4 regions of the Bradyrhizobium sp. 154 genome follow, and region 2 is predicted to be linked to each of the others. Evidence: riboswitches for the same ligand, from Rfam matches in the RefSeq annotation. Region 2 holds a riboswitch; each other region holds the start of a gene.
The links. A riboswitch is a leader RNA that binds a small molecule or an ion and turns the genes downstream of it on or off. The one in region 2 is predicted to bind cobalamin.
Positions count from the first base shown of each region.

Region 1: it holds a riboswitch for cobalamin, as region 2 does, so the genes downstream of both, IVA92_RS12525 (energy-coupling factor ABC transporter permease) here and IVA92_RS22905 (TonB-dependent siderophore receptor) in region 2, are expected to answer to the same signal.
Region 3: it holds a riboswitch for cobalamin, as region 2 does, so the genes downstream of both, IVA92_RS12505 (TonB-dependent receptor) here and IVA92_RS22905 (TonB-dependent siderophore receptor) in region 2, are expected to answer to the same signal.
Region 4: it holds a riboswitch for cobalamin, as region 2 does, so the genes downstream of both, metE (5-methyltetrahydropteroyltriglutamate--homocysteine S-methyltransferase) here and IVA92_RS22905 (TonB-dependent siderophore receptor) in region 2, are expected to answer to the same signal.

Region 1 is NZ_JADPKG010000050.1:83,481-88,506, forward strand. It holds gene cobT (nicotinate-nucleotide--dimethylbenzimidazole phosphoribosyltransferase) at 1-7, opposite strand, end outside; gene cobF (precorrin-6A synthase (deacetylating)) at 18-767, opposite strand; gene IVA92_RS12525 (energy-coupling factor ABC transporter permease) at 813-1,490, opposite strand; cobalamin riboswitch at 1,527-1,747, opposite strand; gene cobA (uroporphyrinogen-III C-methyltransferase) at 1,793-2,524, opposite strand; gene IVA92_RS12535 (cobyrinate a,c-diamide synthase) at 2,521-3,831, opposite strand; gene cobM (precorrin-4 C(11)-methyltransferase) at 3,831-4,613, opposite strand; gene IVA92_RS12545 (cobalamin biosynthesis protein) at 4,610-4,978, opposite strand; gene cbiE (precorrin-6y C5,15-methyltransferase (decarboxylating) subunit CbiE) at 4,975-5,026, opposite strand, start outside.
Region 2 is NZ_JADPKG010000101.1:37,483-42,508, reverse strand. It holds gene IVA92_RS22910 (PepSY domain-containing protein) at 1-600, opposite strand, end outside; gene IVA92_RS22905 (TonB-dependent siderophore receptor) at 603-2,879, opposite strand; cobalamin riboswitch at 2,987-3,182, opposite strand; gene IVA92_RS22900 (GDCCVxC domain-containing (seleno)protein) at 3,530-3,739, shown strand; gene IVA92_RS22895 (hypothetical protein) at 4,363-4,719, shown strand; partial or broken gene ihpA (divalent metal ion exporter subunit IhpA) at 4,773-5,026, shown strand, end outside.
Region 3 is NZ_JADPKG010000050.1:77,700-82,725, forward strand. It holds gene IVA92_RS12500 (PepSY domain-containing protein) at 1-1,395, opposite strand, end outside; gene IVA92_RS12505 (TonB-dependent receptor) at 1,408-3,765, opposite strand; cobalamin riboswitch at 3,882-4,084, opposite strand; gene IVA92_RS12510 (histidine phosphatase family protein) at 4,157-4,729, shown strand; gene cobT (nicotinate-nucleotide--dimethylbenzimidazole phosphoribosyltransferase) at 4,736-5,026, opposite strand, start outside.
Region 4 is NZ_JADPKG010000034.1:343-5,368, reverse strand. It holds gene IVA92_RS35955 (DUF6538 domain-containing protein) at 1-176, opposite strand, end outside; gene metE (5-methyltetrahydropteroyltriglutamate--homocysteine S-methyltransferase) at 1,105-3,420, opposite strand; cobalamin riboswitch at 3,520-3,719, opposite strand; gene IVA92_RS07780 (aminotransferase class V-fold PLP-dependent enzyme) at 3,896-4,282, opposite strand; gene IVA92_RS07775 (hypothetical protein) at 4,367-4,612, opposite strand; gene IVA92_RS07770 (4Fe-4S binding protein) at 4,676-4,879, opposite strand.

The sequences.
Region 1 (5,026 bases), on a different contig from region 2:
GGAGCATGCAGCCTCGCTTAACGCGTGCGCTTGAGAATGTAGCTGTCCATGATCCAGCCATGCCGCTCGCGCGCTTCCTGCCGAAGTGCGACGATGCGCGGGCCGACTTCGGCCAACGCGCCGGACATGACGATCTGGTTGGGCATGCCGAGATAGGCACCCCACCAGATCTGCAGACTTTCCGGAGCGAGCGACTCGAACGCCGTGCCGCCGTCGAGCATCACCGCGATGGTATCGACTCCTTGTGGCCAGCCGCCTTCGCGCAAGCGCCGCCCCGTCGTGACCAGGAATGGCTCACCGATGTCGTTGAGCGGCAGCGCATGCGCGGCGCACAGCGCCTGGATCGAAGTAATGCCGGGCACGACCTCGATCGTCGGTAACGGATCGAGCCGCCGCGCAATGCGGAGCGAGGAATCGTACAGCGAAGGATCGCCCCAGATCAGCAGCGCGACCTTGCCCTCGCCGTCGAGATGATTTGCGATGGTTTGCGACCAGGTTGCCGCCACCGCATCGTGCCAATCGTCCACGCCCTTTTGGTAGTCCGCCTCAGTCGTGTCCCGCACTGGCAAGTCGAACTCGGCGATGCGCGTGCTCGCGCTGGTGAGCACGTCCGCGCAGATCGTCCGCCTGAGATCCGCCAGATCGGATTTCGCCGGCCCCTTGCGCGGGATCAGGACGATGTCGGCAGCGTTGATGGCACGGGCCGCGGCGCGCGTGAGCTGCCCGGGATCGCCGCAACCGATGCCTATCAGGGAAAGCGTGAGCATCGCGAGCGCGAAGGGCGGCCGCACCGGCCGCCCTTCGCTTGTCTCTCAAGCGCCGTTATGCAGGCGCGGCGTGACGAGGCCGGGCGCAGTGACACCGCGCAGCGACTTCGCCAGCGCCAGCACCGCGAGATCGGCGAGCGGTTCGATCACGATGACCAGCGCATAGGATGCCGCAAACGCCGCGATGTTGGCGAGGTTGGTCGCGCCGAAGCCGGAGCCATAGAGCGCCCAGAACGCCACCCAGGCGACGATGCCGGACTGATAGGCGGTCGAGAGCGCCAGCGCCTGACGGTATTGCAGATCGACGTAAGCCGTGTTGCGCGGAATGATCCGCGTGGCCAACGCCTGAATCGCGAACAGCGGCACCAGGAGCGTGGTGATGTTCATGCCGTATTGCGGCAGGTCGGTCGGCACGAAGAAGACGCCCTGGAGCAGCAGGCCGAACGCAAGGCCGAAGGCGGCGGGCGCAGCACCGAACAGCAGGAACAGCGTCGAGCCGAGGATGAAGTGCACCTCGGAGACGCCGACGGGGAAGTGCGGCAGCACCTGGAAGAAGCTGAAGACGAGGCCGGTGGTGGCGAGCGTGCGCGTCGCGAACGAGCCGATGCCCTGCTCGCGCACGGTGTCGACCGCGAGCTTCAAGGCAACGCCGCCTGCGGCGATGCCGGTTGCGTAACTCAACACGAGCTTGGCGCCCGTCACGATTCCGGGTTCGATATGCATGGCTCAGATCCTTCCTGCCGTCACACCCGACGGCCTTGGCCTCAAAACGTGCAGGGCCGGTCTCCTGGCTCGCGGTTCACTGGGGTTCTCCGGCCTTCCCGAGCCTTGCGGCCCAGTGGCTGATCGGAGCCCCTCACCGCTTACAGTCGCGGGGGCGGCTGGGGATTTGGGCGCCGCAACTGGGTCCGCCCGCCCCCATTCCCGATTATGCTCCGGCGCTTTGCGCCGCGTCGAGCACCATGCCTCTCCTGTGTGCCCCTTTCGCGAGCCGGGCGTCAAGGGGCGAACGGCGGCCGCGGCCATCATGACAGATCGTCTCCTGCCAGCGCCCCGAACAGGATGACGGCGGCGGTGGAAGCGGCGCCGCCGCGCGCAAGCTGCTCGGCAAGCTCGACAATGGTGGTGCGGACCAGCCGCTCGTCGGAACGGCCAAGAGATTCCGCAAACAGCGCCGGCGTATTTGCGGCCAGGCCATGCTCGATCAATTTTGCGGCAAGGGCCGGAAAGGTGCGCCGGCCCATATAAACCACGGTGGTTGCCTCCGGATCTGCCAGCGCCACCCAATTCAGGTTTTGCGGCAGTTCGCCGGTGACGTCAGCCCCGGTCACGAACTGCACCCGCCGCGAGGTGTGGCGCCGGGTCAGGGGGATGCCGGCTTGCGCGGCGGCGACGCAGGCGGATGTGACGCCGGGAATGATCTCGTAGCCGATGCCGGCCTCGCGCAGCGTCTCGAGCTCCTCCTCGAGCCGGCCGAAAATGCCGGCGTCGCCAGACTTCAGCCGCACCACGCGCGCGCCAGTTGCGGCGTAGTCAACCAAAAGGCGGTTGACGTGGTGCTGCTTGGTGGAGGGCCGCCCTGCCCGTTTGCCCACCGCGACGAGATTGGCGCCGGGACGGGCGAGATCGAGGATCGCGCCGGAGGCAAGATCATCATAGAGCACGACGTCGGCCTCGCGCAGCCGTGCAGTCCCCTTCACCGTGAGGAGTTCTGGGTCGCCGGGGCCGGCGGAGACGAAACTGACAAAACCGCTCACCGGTCCTCCGCAATCAGATGGAAGAACGTGCCGGTGGCTTGGCCCCGCCGCGAGCCGGTCTCGGCAATGACCGCGCCGGTTGCATCGTGGACCACGGCCAGCGGCGTGTCGGGCTGGGCGATGATCGTCGAATAATGGAACTCGTGGCCGCGCAGGCGTGCGCCTGCCCGGTGCCCCGGCATCGGCGTGTCCAGTTCGGCGAGACGATAGCCCAGATGCATGCGGCGCTTGGCAAAGCTGGTCTCCAGGCCGAGCAGCCCCGCCATCTCATGGCGCACGCCATCGGCATCGGTCAAAGCAGTTCCTAGCACCATATAGCCTCCGCATTCGCCGTGGACCGGCCGTGTCTCGGCGAAGGACCGCACGCCGCTGCGAAAGCGTGCGTTGGCCGCGATCTTGCCGGCATGAAGCTCGGGATAGCCGCCGGGCAGCCAGCAGACATCGGCGCTCGCGTCGGGCGATTCGTCGGCCAGCGGCGAGAACGGCACGATCTCGGCGCCGGCCGCGCGCCAGGCCTCCAGCATGTGCGGATAGACGAAGGAGAACGCCGCATCGCGGGCGAGCGCAATGCGCTGCCCGGGCGGCGTGACGTTCAAATCATTGCTCGCTGCCTGCGGCGACCAATTGGCGGCCGCCCGCAGCACCGCATCGAGATCGACATGCTCGGCAACGAAGCGCGCGGCCTCGTCGATCAGCTTGCCGATCCCGGTCTGCTCCTCGGCCTGCACCAGGCCGAGATGCCGCTTTGGCAGGCTAATCTCGGCATGGCGTGGCAATACGCCGAACACGGCGATGCCGGCGTCTCTCAGCGCGCGACGCACGAGATCTTCGTGGCGTGGGCTGGCGACACGATTGAGCACGACGCCGGCAAGGCGCACGCCAGGGCGGTAGTCGCGAAGGCCCGCGGCAATCGCTGCCGCGGTCTGCGCTTGGCCAGAGGGATCGATCACCAGCAGCACGGGCCAGCCCAGCATCTCGGCGATGTCTGCGGTGGCGCCGGTGCCGGAGACGCCGCGCGCGGCGACGCCGTCGAACAGGCCCATCGAGCCCTCCGCGAGCACGACGTCGGCATCCGCGCCGCGGCTGACGAGATGCGCGATCGCCCCGCGATCCATTGCCCAGCTATCGATATTGACGGAGGCCCGTCCCGTCGCCGCAGCGTGAAAGGCGGGATCGATATAGTCGGGCCCGCTCTTGAAGCACTGCACGTTCAAGCCGCGATTGCGCCAAGCGCGGGCGAGCGCCAGCGTCAGCGTGGTCTTGCCGACGCCTGAGGCCGGTGCGGAGATGACGAGACCTGCCGCCATCAGGGCGCCTCCGGGAAGCGGGGCTCGGCGCCAACCGGCCGATAGCGGCGATCATAGTCGGCGGCATAGAGGCGGCTCTCGTCAAAATCCGTGGCATTCAGCGTCCTGCCGACCAGGACCAGCCCGGTGCGCTCCATCTCGCTGCCTACAGCCGCATCGAGCGTTGCCAGTGTGGCGCGCACGATGCGCTGGTCCGGCCAGCTCGCGCGCCAGACGATCGCGACCGGGCAGTCTGCGCCGTAATGCGGCGTCAGCTCGGCGATGAGCTTGTCGAGCAGGTGGATCGACAGGTGGATCGCGAGCACCGCGCCGGTCGCGGCGAATGCGGCAAGCTTCTCGCCCTCGGGCATGGCGCTGGCCCGGCCCGGCGTGCGCGTCAGCACCACGGTCTGGGCAAGGCCCGGTAGCGTCAGCTCGGCCTCCAGCGCAGCGGCAGCAGCCGAGAAGGACGGCACGCCCGGCGTGACCGAATAGGGGATGCCGAGCGCGCGCAGGCGGCGGAGCTGCTCGCCCATCGCCGACCAGATCGAGAGATCGCCGGAATGCAGACGGGCGACGTCTTTGCCGCCCGCATGCGCGGCGGCGATCTCGGCGATGATCTCGTCGAGCGACAGCGGCGCGGTGTTGACGATCCGCGCGCCCGGCGGGCAATGCGCCAGCACACCCTCCGGCACAAGCGAGCCGGCATAGAGACACAGCGGAGAGGCGGCGATCAGGTCGCGGCCGCGCAACGTCAGCAAATCGGGCGCGCCCGGGCCGGCCCCGATGAAATGCACGGTCATAAGCCGTCTCCTTCCGCAATCGCGGCGGTCGCGGTGCGATCCTGCGAGACAACGCGTGTCGCAATCAGCCGCGCGCGAGGGCCGGCCACTGCGAGCGCCGCGGCTTCGGCAACCGATCCCGTGCCGAACTTTTCCGCGATGAACTCCGATTGCGTCGGCGTGTCGATGCCCGCGAGCATGTGCACCGGAACCGCCTTGATCGGCACGCCGCATTCACGCGCGAGCTGCTTCAGCGCTTCGGCCTCGGCCTTGTCGCTGACGGTCGCCACTGCCGCAAGGCCTTCGGGACCGCCGGCCGCCAGCAGCGCCTCGCGCAGTGAAGCCAGCGTCACGTCGTTCTTGAATCCGAGCCCGGCAACTTTCATCGGACCACACTCCATTGCACCACCGGCCGCGCCGCTTCCCAGGAGCGG
Region 2 (5,026 bases):
CCAGTGCGGGATCGAGCCGAGGCAGTTCCAGACCCGTTCGGTGTGGTTGGTGTCGAGCGCGATCTCGCCGGAGCGCGAGGAGACATAGAGCCTGGTACCCGCATCGTCGCCGAGCGCAATGAGGTAAAGCGGCCGCAGCGGATCGTAACGGGCCGTTACGCTCCATTGGTCGCGATCGATGATGTCTTCGAGTTGCGGTGATCTGCTCGCGGGATGATGTTGTGCGACCGCGAGCGCCTGCTGTTCGGAGACGCCGGTGATGATCCGGCCATCGGCTGCAGAGATCGCCTGTCGCTTGCCGTCCCAGCCGGTGATCCGATACACCGGCTCGTCGGCCAGCATCGAAAGCCGGAGGTCGCGCGGATAGCGCGTCGCGCCTGCGGCTTTCATCACGTCGTCCGGCGACAGCGCCACCTTCTCCCATTGGACATCAGGGAGCGCTGCCAGCCTTTCCTTGTCGGAAAGGCCGGGAAAAGCCACGTACATCATCACCACGCCGGAGATGAACCACATGGCGAAGAACAGGCAGGTGACGATACCGACCCAGCGGTGGCCGATGTACAGCCACCGCCGGAGTGTGCGTTTGAGGGTCCGTGACACGCTCAGAACTTCACGTTGACCGCGAGCTGCGCCGTGCGTGGCATGCCGAGCAGCCACTGAGTAGTGCCGCCCGACGTCGTGTAGATCTCGTCGAAGAGATTGTAGATGCGGAACGACACGGTGGTGTTGAGGTCGGGCTTCCACTGCACGCCGGCATTGACAATGTTGTAGGCCGGGCGCGTCACCGTGTTGGCGTTGTCGGCATAGGTCTTGCCGACGATCTGCACGCCTGCGTTGGCCGACCAGTTCGGTGCGAAGGCCCAGGTCGCCCAGATATTGGAGACGTTCTGCGGCACATTGACCGGTACGTTGCCGGCATAGTTCACGCTTCCGCCGCCCACCGCCTGCACGAAGTCATCGTATTTCGCGCGCAGGAAGGCGGTATTGGCATCTATGCGCAAGCAATGATCGAGCAGGAAACCGACTGACGCTTCGACGCCGCGCGATGACTGCTGGCCGACCTGGACGGTCAGCGACGGAATGTTGGGATCGCGTGCCAGCAGGTTGTTCTTCACGATCTCATAGCCGGCCAGGGTCCATTCGCCGCGGCCGCCCCAGAACGATTGCTTGACACCGATTTCGACCTGCTTGCCGGTCGCCAGGTCGAAGTTCTTGTTTGCGGAGGACAGTGAGACGAGCCCTCCGACCGGGTCGGCCGCGGTGGCATATTGGGCATAGAAAGCGAGATCCTTGACCGGTGCATAGACGGCGCCGGCGCGCCAGGTCGTCGAAGAGAACGATTTCTCGAAGCTGTTGGCGGGCGAGACATAGTCGGTGCGCGCGATTGTCGGTTCATCCTGACGTATGCCGGCAATCAAGGACAGTTGCTCGGTGACCGACAGCCTGTTCTCGGCAAACAGCGCGTACTGGTTGGTTACGCTGCCATAGCCGGGAACTGTGGGGTTCGGGCTGTTGAATACGCCTGGAGCGAAACTGAATGGGTTGACGGACGACGAGCCGCCGTAAGGTGAATTGTTGGTGTGGGTAAAATTGATGCTGTTGACGTCGAAACCTGCGACGAACTCATTGGCCATGCCAAGGACATGTCCGCGGAATTTCGCATCCATGCGATTGCCGACCTGCTGCTGATCGTGAAAAATCTCGATATAGCTGCTGCGGTTGATCAGGCCGGTGGCGGGGTTATAGGCGTAGCTTTCGACGTCCTTCCAATGTCCCTTGGAGTTCAGATAGTAAAGCGTGTTCTGAACCGAAATTCCATCGGCCACCTGCCATTCAGTTTTCACCTGGTTCCAGCTATCCTGGTAGCGGATGTGGCTGTCGCTGACGTTGTAATTCTTGAAGCGGAGAGATTCATCGAGCCTGCCGTTGATCAGCGGCGTGCCGAAGTAGCGCGACGGGTTGCGGTCACCGTAGTCCGTGGACAGTGTCCAGGTGACGTCGTCGTTCTGCTTGATCTGGATCACGGCATGAAGCGCGACGTTCGAGGTGTCGTCGCGATCGACCCAGCCATCCGACATGTTGCCGGAGGCGGTGATCCGATAGGCGACGTCCTTGCTGACCGGACCGCCACTGTCCACCGCAATTCGCCGGGTCATGTTGCTGTCCAGCGACATCTCGGCCTGATTGCGAGGGACCCACAATGGCAGTTTTGAAACCACGTTGATGGCGCCGCCGACCGCGCCCGCGCCGTACATCACCGACGCAGGGCCGCGCAGCACCTCGATGCGCTCGGTCGACCAGGTGTCGAACGGAAAGGCCACCGTCCCGGCGCCGATATAGAGCTGGGTGCCGTCATACAGCGTCATGACGGAGCCAAGGCCCGTGAAGCCGCGGGTATTGAACGAGACGCCGCCATTGCCCGGTGCCGGGCTCGCCGTGAAGCCGGTGGCGTTTTGCGTCACCGCGTCGACGATGTTCTGCTGGCCGCGTTCGGCGATGGTTTCAGCGGAGATCACCTCCACGCTGGCTGGCGTCTGCAGTCGCGTCAGGCCGAGCCGGCTGCCGGCCGTGCTCGCGCCGGTGAGGTTGAGCGTCGGTGCGGCGAAGACAGGACCAGCCGGCGCGGCAACCTGTGTACCGGTATTGACAGCTATGTTGCGCTGCTGGCGCAAACGCGCGGCGCTGGCGGTCGCAGAACTGCGTCGGGTGCTTTGGGCCCTCGGCGACGTTGCCGGCGACTGCACCACAACGGGGTCGAGCGTCTGGACCGTCCTTTCGGACTGTGCCCAGCCGTCGGTCGACAAAACCAGGCAGGAGAATGCAGCTGAGCGCAGAATCGCGCGGCGATACCGCGGCGCGAAGATTGTACGGGAGGTCATCAACAGACTCGCGATAACGTGGCACGTCACCGCGAACGCAGCTTGGCCGCTGCCTCAAGAAGAAGGCAGCCCCAACACCCACCAGGACACCCCGCCCAATGTGCTCGCGTGTGACCACGACCGACGGCAGGTCTCCTGGCTCGCGGGTCGTTACCTCTCGCCGCCTTCCCAGGTCCGCAGGCCCAGTGGCGTTTGGCGAAGGCTCACCGCTTACAGTTGCGGGGGCAGCCACGGCGTTGGGGGATCCCCGCACCGTATTCCCTATTGATCTCCCGAAGGAGAACCGTCGTTGTCACCCTAGTTTTATTTGCAAACGGCTGTCAATTGGATGTTTCGCTGCGGCAGAAGTCAGCGCGTGGCGCCGATCATCAGGCCAAGTCGAGGATTCGACACCGCGGGAGATGGCATGTCAGATCACGCATCGATCCCTTATGAATTGGTTGCAGCGGTGAGCGTGGTGAGGTCTACTGCTTGCGCACAGGCCGACGAGGTCGCGATCACGACGCACACTACGTTCGACGTCGGTGACAACTCCAATGCCGTTCAAAGCTCCGCACGTATCCTTCGTATCGTTGCCGTTAAGGTGCCCTCCGGGATCAACCAGGCGATGATCGTTGGAAACTGGCTCGCGCGATGCTACGTTAGAGGGCATGCACGTCGAATCCACTCTCATTTGCCCGTCATGCGGCCATCGATCCATTGAGACGATGCCGACCGACGCTTGCCAATTCTTTTACGATTGCCGCGGATGCGGCACCCGGCTGAAGCCTAAATCGGGCAATTGCTGCGTGTTCTGCTCCTATGGCACCGTGCCTTGCCCACCGATCCAAGAGAATGGCAAGGGAGCTTGCTGCGGGTAGTTTGCCGATTTCCTGCGTGTGCCGATGAGTGCACGGGCTTTCGCGCGAGAATAACGCGATCGGCGTTGGGGTCCGGACCTCAATTGCTGCGCCGTCGCTCTTGCCCTAATCACGTGGGAATTCCGCCGCGAGCTCGCGCTAACGGGGCCCATAGAAGTGAACGAACGATGAACGGTACCCCGACAGCTATCGGGATCAGCCAGTACGTGAAATGAGGCAAGTCCTTCCAAAGCGGCAACTGCTTTCCATTGTCGACGTAGAACGATCGGGCGCTGGATCGACCTGAGTGGACCGCCGTCGATTCGAGCGGCGGCCGGGTCAACATCATTTCTTCCGCGGAAGACGTGGCCGACCGCATCGCCGACTTCATCAAGCAGACACGATACACGACAGGAGGGAGCATGCAGCATCGATCCACACTTCGCGCGAGCCTCTCGGACTATTTGGCACCCTTGCCGTGCGCGAGGCAGCTGGAGCTCAGAGCTGCCGCCTATTCCGTCAAGCGTTCCCTCCCGTGACTTGAGCCCCCGGTTCCCGGATCATAAGGATGTTAACACTGTTGCGGATCGACACCCCGGCCTAGTGCATGGTACTGGTCATCGCCCGATCGATCGGAACCCCGAGTGACCCTTTCCTTCAGATTTGGCCGTATCCTGCCGCGCTCGCTGCGCGGTGCGATGACCATATTTGTGATCGCGACCTACCTGATCGCCGGCGTGCTTCACGGCGTGTGCGATCTGGATGTCACAAATTCGTCGCCCAATGTTGTCGTCTCCTTCGCCGACAAGGGCATCGGCCATTCCGACAAGGGCGTTTTGGCCGACCATCACTGTCACGGCTGCTTCTCCGTCTCCGTTCCGGCCCCAGTGATTGCAGCGGTAGCCGTGATGCGCCCGATAGAGATGGTACCCACGCTGCAGGTCGTTCGGCGCGGTCTGCCGCCCGGAATCGACCCACCGCCCCCGAAATTCCTGACCTGAAATGACCGCTGGGCGCATCGCGCCCTAGATCCGTCTTTCGTCAGGTTTTCACCATGTTTCCAAAGTGCGTCACGCGTTTCGCGTGCGCGACGGCGTTGCTGGTCAGTCCCTGGTTGGGCGCGGTGTCGCATTCGCAGACCCTCAACCTTGGAGCGGCGCTGCAGCGCGCGCTCGCGACCAGTCCGCGTCTGACGGCCGCCGAGCGCGACGTCGGGATCGCCGCCGGCCAGCGCATCCAGGCGGGGGCACTGCTCAATCCGGAACTGTCCTACGAACAGGACAATTCTTTCGGATCCGGTATCTACCG
Region 3 (5,026 bases), on a different contig from region 2:
GACAATGCCGGTGATGGAGAACACCAGCCCGAGGGCACAGAGCCCGACGGTCACGACGTCGCGCAGCCGCGGATGCGAGAGCAGGACCGGGAAGTCGAGCGTGTGCAGTGCGCCGTAAAGCCAGCGGTAGGCGCGCCGCGACGGATCCAATCTTTGCAGCACGGCGCCGTCGGCGCCATCGACGTCGAACCAGTTCTCGCCGCACAACGAGCGGTAGACCGGTGCACCCGGCATCATGGATCGGGCGGGGTAGCCGTCGTTGTCAGGAAGGACGGATGGTGGAGCGCAGCCGTCTGCAAAGCGCCCGGTCAGCCCCTGAATCTCGTGCACGTCAAGGAATCCCCGCGGTCCATCGCGCGGCGCATCCCCTGTCCTGATCAACGTCTGACGGCCGAGCGCCACCCGATCGCGCCGATAGACATTGCCGTTGAAGGCGAACCATTCGACCTCGCGAGCCAAGGCAGATATTGGCCACCGATCGAGCGATGAAGCATCCCGCCAATCCGGCGCTGCGTTCACCAGGCCGGCCTCAGTGGTGGTCAACTGCCCGCGCGAGAACAGTCGGCCGTGATCCATCGAGAGCCAGCCGCTGAAGATCCAGGTCAGCACGAAGACTGTCGCTGCCAAGCCGATCAAGTGATGCAAGGCGTGCCAGCCACGGTAAGGCGACGAGATCTGCCTCTTGCCAATCCTGATCCGCACAATCCCGAGCACCGTACCAAGTACAGCCGCGATCAGAGCCAGCAGCGATAGCGACCACACCAGCCGATCCCATAGCGCCCAGTCGCTTCTCAGAACGGTCGGATAGATCCAGTGCAGCACACTGCCGACAAGATTCCAGCCTCGCTCGCGCCGCGTCGTATCCAGGACGATCTCACCGGTGAGCGACGAGACGTAGACTTCCGTCCCGGCGGCATCGCCGAGGGCCACGCGCAACAAGGGTCGATGGCGATCGAATCCGTTCGGTACGCTCCACTGATCGACATCCGCACGGCCGACAATCCTCGCATGCGAGGCATCGATCTCGCGCGGGCGCGCATGAGCCTGCGCAATAGCCAGTGCGAGATCGGCGGATTTCACCGACGCGTCGTTCCCGTCGGCCGCGCGGATTGCGCGCTGACGCGATGGACCCGAGACGATGTAAACCGCGCCGTCGCTTCGCTGGATCAGCCGAACGCGCGTGGCATCCGCGATCCCGCTCGCGGCAGCGGCGCCGGCAACCGGTATTCTCGTCTCTTCGCGATCCAGCGGCACGAGTCCGGCAAATCGCTCCGCCTCCGTCAACGACGGGAACGGAACGAAGTGCATCACGATCCCGGTCGCGAACCACATCGCGAACAGCAGGCAGAAGGCGATCCCGAGCCAGCGGTGCAGCAGGACGATCGCACTCATCATCCGTCTAACACCTCACCATTTGAACGCCGCGGAGATTTCGTAGGTCCGCGGCGCGCCGAGCAGGATTTGGTCGGGGTAGAACGGATCGCCCCAGATCGCATACCGCTTGTCGGTTATATTGCGCACACGGAAGGTCAGGCGAGCCTGGTCGACCGCATTGAACACCGTCTTGGGAATGTCGACGAAGGCATAGACGTCGGCCACAGTGTAGGCCTTCATCGTCACCACGTTGGCATCGGTGTTGTAACGGTCGCCGACGTGACGGCCGGTGATGCCGAGCTCCACCGGCCAGGGCGTGAAGAAGCGATACGAAGCGCCGGCGTTGGCCACGATGCGCGGCACGTTCGGCGGCGTGTTGCCGGAGAATGAGCCGCCGGCAAAATTGTAGTCGGCATAGCGCGCATCGACAAAGGCGATGTTGCCCCAGAGACGCAGGGGCTCGATCGGGCGCACGGACGCCGCGAGTTCCACGCCCTTCGACTCCTGCCGTCCGGCGATATTCAACTGCATGCCGCCGGCCGCGGCGTAGACGTTCTTGCGCACAATGTCGTAGGCGGAAAAAGACCACTCCGCCCTGTTGTCCCAGAACAGATGCTTGACGCCGGTCTCATAAGTGCGCGCGGTCGTCAGTTCGAGCGGCTGGGTCGGCCCGAGCAGAAAGATGTTGTTGGCGGAGATATCAGCGCCGGTGGCGTACTGGCTGAAGAAGGTCAGGCCGGGCACGGCCTCCCAGGTGTAGCCGATGCGACCGGTGACCGGCGCCCAGTCTTTCGTGAACGGAAAGCCAGCCTTCTCCAGGCCGTTCTTATCGGTCGAGTTGCGGTCGAGCCCGATATGCTCGACGCGCAGGCCGCCGACCAGTGCGAAGGTACGTGTCAGCTTCAGCCGGTCCTCGAACGACAGCGCCTCATTGTCGATGCGCGCGGTTTGCTGCTGGATCGTGAGCGGGCCGTAAAAGCCGCGGTCGGGATTGACCAGCGAAACGGAATCGCCTGGGAAGTTTGCCGCACCCGGCCTGACGAAGTCGAGATAGCTTGACGACAACGTCGTGACCAGCCGGTTGTCGAAGCCTGCAATGTTCGTGTCCCAGATCAGGTCGGTGATGTTGCCCACCAGCCGCTGGCTGTGCGCGACATAGAAGCGTTCACGATCGACCATGTTCGTCGTGGAATTGAACGCCTCGATCTCGTTGTTGAACCAGGTCCGTTCTGCACCGTAGCCATATGCCTGGCTCTTCAGCGTCAGGTCCGGCGCGAGCTTCAGCTCGAAGCCACCGCGCAGCCACACCTCCTGGGCGGCGTTGCGATTGTCGAGGACGTTGTAATTGGTGTTGAAGGTGCGGTCGTCAATGGTGACGGCGCCGAGATTGCTTCCGTTGTAGTTGGAGACGTAATTGCCGGAGACGATCCCCGTCGTCGCGTGCGAGCCGCTGAAGGCGATCGGCACCAGCGGCGCGCCCCAATAGGCTTTGGAGCGGTCCTCCCTGTATTCGATTGCGCCCCAGATCTTGAGACTGTCCGAGATGCGGTAATTGAGCTGGCCGGACGTGCCGAACGTCTTGACGTTGGTGTCGTCGGCAAAGCCGTTGAGGGTGGAACGGCTGATGTCGACGCGATAGTCCAGGCCCTGCACGTTGGTGCTGCCACCCGAGCCATAGTGGACGCGGAACGAGTTCAGGGAATCCCAAGAGAAATCAGCCTCGTTCCGGACCGGTCCTGTATGCGGCTGCTTGGTGACGAAGTTGATGGCGCCGCCGGCAGCGCCCTCGCCTGAAATCAGCGAGGCCGGACCTTTCAGGAATTCAACGGCCTCCAGATTGGCGGTGTCTACGATCCGCGAGGTCATGTTCTGCGGACCGATCTTGATGCCGTTGTAGAGCGTGTTGATCTGGCTGTTGGTGAAGCCGCGCATGGAGAAGGCTGAAGGTTCAGCCGGATTGTCGCCGGAGGTGACGCCGACCGCGCCCTGCGCCACTTCGGAGACAGTGCGATAGCTCTGCTCGCGCATCGTCTCGGCCGAGATGACTTCGGCGGTCGCCGGCGTTTCACGCACGGTGAGGCCGAGCCGCGAGGCGCTTTCAGCCACAGCATTGCTGTTGAGCGGCGTTGGTGCCGCGGCGGCCGGCACGACAGGCTTGGGCGCTGCGGATGCAGTCGCTGGCCTGCGCGCCGTTGCACGGCGTGTGCCCTGCGCCTCCCGGCCCGCCGGCTTGGCCTGCTTGCGGGATTGGGCGGGCGACACCTCGACCGGCGGCAGCGACTCGCGGACCTGCTGCGCCCGGGCGGCAGATACATCGACGGCGGCCAGTGACGTAAGCGCCGCGGAGGCAAGCAGGAAGCGGTGCGGTCGTACAAAAAGGAGACAAGACACGGTTTTCGAAACCTCGGTATGACGTCAGTGGCACGTCACAGCGAACGAGGTCTCACCTTTGGCCTGTCAGCCCTTCGATGAAGCCGAATGTCTGTACTCCCCGACCGACATCTTCGCGTGTGACCACGGCTGACGGCAGGTCTCCTGGCTCGCGGGTCGTGACCGCTTCGTCGCCTTCCCGGGACCGAGGACCCAGTGGCTTCTGACGAAGGATTCACCGCTTACAGTTGCGGGGGCAGCCGCGGCATTGGGGACGAATTCCCCGCACCGCATTCCCTTTTCATCCCCTCTCGGGGAAACCGTCGCCAGCATCTAGGATTACGATCAAGACGGAGTCAATGTGCAAGCTGCGGCGTTATTGCCACAGCAACCAACTTCCTTGGAGACGAGCATGGAAGGCGAGACCTTCCTCTGGCTGATACGGCATGCGCCGGTCGATGGCGTCACAGGGACGATCCATGCCGCCGATGCCCCGGCCGATCTTCGCGATCGCGCGCAGCTAGAGGCACTGCGGCAGTCTCTGCCGAGAGGCGCGGCGAGCCATGCGAGCCCAGCGCGGCGCACGATCGAGACCGCGCATGCGCTGGGACTCGCGCCCGAGCTGATCCCCGAATTCGGGGAACAGGATTTCGGCGCATGGACCGGCCGTCGGCATGACGAGATCGGCGCGGCCGGGGACGAGGCCTATGCGCAATTCTGGAGCGATCCGGCGCGCGGACGTCCGCCGGGCGGCGAGAGCTTTGCGGATCAGGTCGCGCGCGTCCGGCTTGGGCTCTCGCGGATCGGCGCGGGCTCCGCAACGCTCGTCGTGCATTCCGGCACGATCCGCGCCGCGCTGTGCATCGCGCTGGATCTGACGCCGCACGCCGCCTTGCGCTTCGTGATCGATCCGCTGTCGCTCACCCGGATCGACCGGCTCGCCACTGGGTGGCGCGTCGTCTCCGTCAATCAGCGGATGGCCTGAGCCCGATCAGGCCGGGCGATCCGGCACATTGGCTTGCGCAAAAGTCGCCATCCCGTTGTGGAGCGCGCAAGCCGACCGCACCAGCGGCAACGCGATCGCAGCGCCGGAGCCCTCACCGAGCCGGAGATCGAGGCTGATCAGCGGCTGCACGTTCAGCGCACGCAGCACCAGCCGATGCCCCTGCTCCGCCGATTGATGCGACGGCAGCAGGAACGGCCGGCACGATGGGTTGATCTGCACCGCCACCAGCGCCGCGACCGACACGATGAATCCGTCGATCAATACGGGAAGGCGGCG
Region 4 (5,026 bases), on a different contig from region 2:
TCATTTGGCTCTGCCGTGCGAAGAGAGAACCGGACGGCCTGAGCGCCCTCGCTGGGCGTCACGAAAACGAAGCCATCACCGAGCGGAATCGCCAGTTCGAAACCGACCGCCTTGCGCCGGACATCAGCCGGAATGCGTTGCACGAAAAGTGGAAAGCGAGACCCGTCCCGGCGCATCGGCCGAACAACCCTAAACAGCAATGTTACGCCCCATTGTTACACAGTCGGGGCCAACGCAACACTCTGATTGGACTTATCTATCTGGATTTGTTTGATATCCAGAATTGTATGGTGCCCAGGAAAGGACTCTGACCTCCAAGTCAGGACCGGACACTACTCCGGTCGAATCGCGCCAGTCACGCGGTCCGCGCCATGCCTGGGGCACCAAAAAAGCCCGGCCTCCTCCGGAGGCCGGGCGAAAGTCACGCAGGAACGACGCTGCTTTATGCATCGCACCAGCTTTCGTCGGTAGGGAGGACTTACCGGCGATCGATTTCGGCGAGGGCATTCGCCGTCAAACAAGGAGAAACGGATATCACTCCGCGCGAAATTTGGAGCCGCTTGCCTTCCGCTCCTGTCGGAAACTTCACGACTTGTCCACCACTCGCCCGCTGTCCGGTTGGGACGTCAGTGCCTTGATCGAGCTGGGATCCTTCGCGCAAGCGGTTTGGCTGCCGTGCCCTGAAACACAAGCGGCAGTTTGCCGTCGCGCAGCAGCATTTGGCACGCCCCCAAAAACCAACAACGCTCGATTACCTTTCCCGAAGAGCGTGCCAGGACGCGAATTTCGTATGACGTTCCGTAAGGACGGTAAAATAGATTGTTGTGATGGGACGCATCCACGCGATGGATAAATGAAAAAGTAGGGCTGTGCTTCGCGTGGAGCGTTAATGACGTCGCAATATGTGACCTGATCGGACGTCGCCGGCATGCTGTCGGCCGTCGGGTCGAGAATCGAGCTTGTCGCCGGCTGTATGCGACCGCCTCCGCCGGCGCCCGCCGGCATTCCGAGGCGCTGGGAACTTTGGGAGCTCGCAAGGACATCGTAAGCCCCCAAAGCGCGTGCATCTTGTTCACAAACGCGTTGGCGAAACGCTCCGCACCATCATGGCTCAGCCCGCAACTCGCGTGCGGCGGCCACCATATTGACGAGCGCGGGACGCACCTCCTCCCAGCTTCGAGTTTTCAGTCCGCAGTCGGGATTGATCCAGAGCTGCCGATCGGAAACTCGCTGCCGCGCCAACACAATCAGCTGCTTGATTTCCGCCGCTGCGGGAATGCGCGGTGAATGAATGTCATAGACGCCGGGCCCGATCTCATTGGGATATTTGTAGCTCTTGAAGGCCTCGAGCAATTCCATCTTAGAACGGGACGTCTCGATTGAAATGACGTCAGCATCCATTGCTGCGATCGCATCGATGATTTCGTTGAACTCGGAATAGCACATGTGGGTATGGATCTGAGTTCCGTCGGCGACAGCGGACGAGCAAACGCGGAAGCTGTCCACTGCCCAATCGAGATAGTTCCTCCACTGCGATTTGCGTAGCGGCAATCCCTCCCGCAACGCAGCCTCGTCGATCTGGATCATGGTCGCTCCAGCCGCCTCAAGATCGATCACCTCATCTCGGATCGCAAGAGCGATCTGACGGCATGTCTCGCTCCGCGAGATGTCGTCGCGGACAAACGACCAGTTCAGGATCGTCACCGGTCCGGTCAGCATAGCCTTGACGGGTTTCTTGGTCAGAGACTGCGCGAAGCGCCACCATTCAACGGTCATCGGCTTCAGCCGGGAGACATCTCCGAACAGGATAGGCGGACGAACGTACCGCGATCCATAAGACTGAACCCAGCCGTGCTTGGTGAAAGCGAATCCCAACAGCTGCTCGGCAAAGTATTGAACCATGTCATTGCGCTCGAACTCACCGTGTACGAGCACGTCCAGGCCGATATCTTCCTGCCACTGCACGGTACGGGCTGTCTCCGCTTTCAGAAGCTGCTCGTACTGCGCGTCATTCAGCGCTCCCCGCGCATGAGCCGCACGCGCATTCCGGACGTCGACCGTTTGCGGGAAGGATCCGATGGTTGTCGTTGGAAACATCGGCAATGCGAACGCGGCCCGCTGGACGTCGGCACGCTGGGTGAACGCACTGCGACGGCGACGCATGCTATCGTCGATCGCGACCATTCGTCCGGCGACATTCGCATTGTGGATCTCGGGCGATGTTTCGCGGGTCACGGCTGCGTTCTCGGAAAGCGCAAGTTCATCGGCCACCTCGGCAGCATGGCCGGCCAGCGCTTTGCCCAATATCGAAAGTTCCTTGATCTTCTGAACTGAGAACGCCAGCCACGTCTTCAGATTGGGATCGAGATCGGTCTCTAGCTCAATGTCGATCGGAACATGAAGCAGCGAGCAGGAAGGAGCAATCTGAACACGGTCCCTGCCCAGCTTTTTGACAAAAGGGGCAAGTTGGTCGAGCAGCGCCGCAAGATTGGAGCGCCAGACGTTGCGACCATCAACGACGCCTAGCGAGACCACGAGATCTCTGTGGGCTGTGGCGACAATTGCGTCCAACTGGTCGGGTGCCCGAACCAGATCGACATGAAGCCCGGCAACGGGCAAGGCAAGGGCTGTTTCAAGATTGTCGCCGATAGCGCCGAAATAAGTGGCCAGCATGATTTTAAGGGCCGGCACAACCTTTGCGAAATGAGCATAGGCCCGGCGGACAGCCGCCCGCGACGCTTCGTCGACGTCCATCACCAGGCATGGCTCGTCGAGCTGAACCCATTCAGCACCGCGCGAGGCTAGTTCGCGGAGAACATCGACATAAACTGGGAGGAGCCTATCAAGCAGCGACAGCGGATTGAATGCGGGATTTCCGCTTTTGCCGAGCTTCAGGAAAGTGACTGGGCCAACTAGGACGGGGCGCGTTTGGTAGCCGAGGCTTTTTGCCTCCTCATATTCCTCGATCGGCTTTCGAGAGGAATACTTAAAGATCTGATCCTGGTGAAATTCCGGCACCATGTAGTGGTAGTTGGTATCGAACCACTTCGTCATTTCCTGTGCGGCTACGCCAGGCCCATGCTGAGTGTGATCACCGTCCTGAGCGCCACGTGCCATGGCGAAGTAGGTCTTGAGCGACACAGGACCTTCGGTCCAGCCGTAGACGTCGCGAATGGCTCCGACCATTACGCTGGTATCGAGCACCTGGTCGTAGAGCGAGAAGTCATTCGAAGGAATGACCGTCACACCGCAGGATTTCTGCCGTGCCCAATTAGCGGCACGAAGTCCACTCCCCGCCTCGAGGAGCTCGGCTTCGCTGGAGTTTCCCGCCCAGTAGCTCTCGAGCGCGAACTTGAGTTCGCGTCGTGGGCCGATGCGTGACGTCCCCAATGTGGCAACGGGAAGCGAAAGAATAGACATAGATCAGACCCCATAATTGGGACAAAGGCCATGGCGGACGCATGCAGCGAATATCGCGTGAGCGACAGCTGCTTGGCGCACACCGGGACACCCCGCCCGTGGACGATATATTGTCGAGGCAGGTCTCCTGGCTCGCGGGTCGTCGCTGCTGTCCGGCCTTCCCGAAGCCGCATGGCTTCAGTGACTTCGTTGGACAGCGGCTCGCCGCTTACAGTTGCGGGGGCAGCGCCGGCATTGCACCGGCTCCCTCTTAGCTCTGGATCAAACGAAATCCGAAGACCACGACGGCTGGCATTAGACGCACGAGGATCGATCCGTCAACCTACTAAGTGTTGCCGCGATATTGCCCAAGCGATTGCCAGCTGTACCAGGTAGGGCACAACGGTCTTACTCCCGGCCTGGTAAAAACGCGTGGATCTGTGAAGCCTCCGCTTATGAATGCGTCCGCTCAACACCCTCTTGGCGTAGTCGTGAGCTAACGCGAGCAGAACGAACGCACTGGGCGCTTCGACATCTGCGTGATCGCGACAAGCCTGGTCTTTTCCGTCAGCAGCTTCTCGAACTCGCCCGTGAGGAAGTTGCGATCATGCTCGGCCGACATCCGCTTGAACACAGCGCCATGAGGCTCCTTAGGAATTGCCAAGGCCGGGATTGCTCCAGGATCGCACGGATGATCAGGTCGGACTGCCTGTGTTCGGCGGACCCCGCGACGAGCCGCGAGCTCGATCGCCTCCGTGGCGTTGGTCAAGATGATCTCCTCGGTGCGCCAAGCACTTACGTGCTGAGCGACTATGGCGCGCGCCTTCGTTGTTTCCGTCGCCGCTGGCGAGTAGTGCAGCCTGGATGTTGGCCTGCGCGACATCGCCGGAACAGTTCCGGACGTCAGGATGCACGCTGACTTGCGAAACTGGAGTGAGCGGGGCGAGCGCGGGCGGCGGGAATCCTGCTATGAGCCTAGGCTCATGCACGCGTGCATGGTGACCACGGCCAAGCGGATGCCGAGCTTCTCGCACGTCATCAGGATCTCCGGACCGATCTCGTCGCGCATCGAGACCGTCTCTTCGGCTTCGAAGTGACGTAGCTTTAGATATCCTGCAGAGCCCTTCGAGGGCTTCTCGGAATCGATCGGCGCCTTAAGGTCATAACGATGTTGATCGACCTCGATCCGCCCCACGCGGTCGGCGGCCTCCACAAGCGCGACATCTACTACTTCGTTCGCGAAATCGAGCGGTGAAGCCTTCTGGACGCGGGCTGCTTATGCTGTCTTCGACGGGACACAGGTGTCAGGCACCGGACAGACCACCGCACATTGCGGCCTGTCGGAATGGCCCTCGCACTCCGTACACTTTTTGACATCGATAACGTAAATGTCGCGCTTGAGGCTGATCGCCGCGTTGGGACACTCGAACTCACATGCCCCACAAACGGTGCATTGCGAAGCGACGATCTTGTAAGCCATGCCTTCCGACTCCTTAGGCGAGCGATGCCATTGGCGATCCCTTTCAAATGCCGTGCCAAGGACGGACGCGCTCAATGATGGGCAATTTGCCCAAAGGTGCTGTCCCGGGTCTGAGACCATGCTACATCTGCGACAGCAACGGGCCAC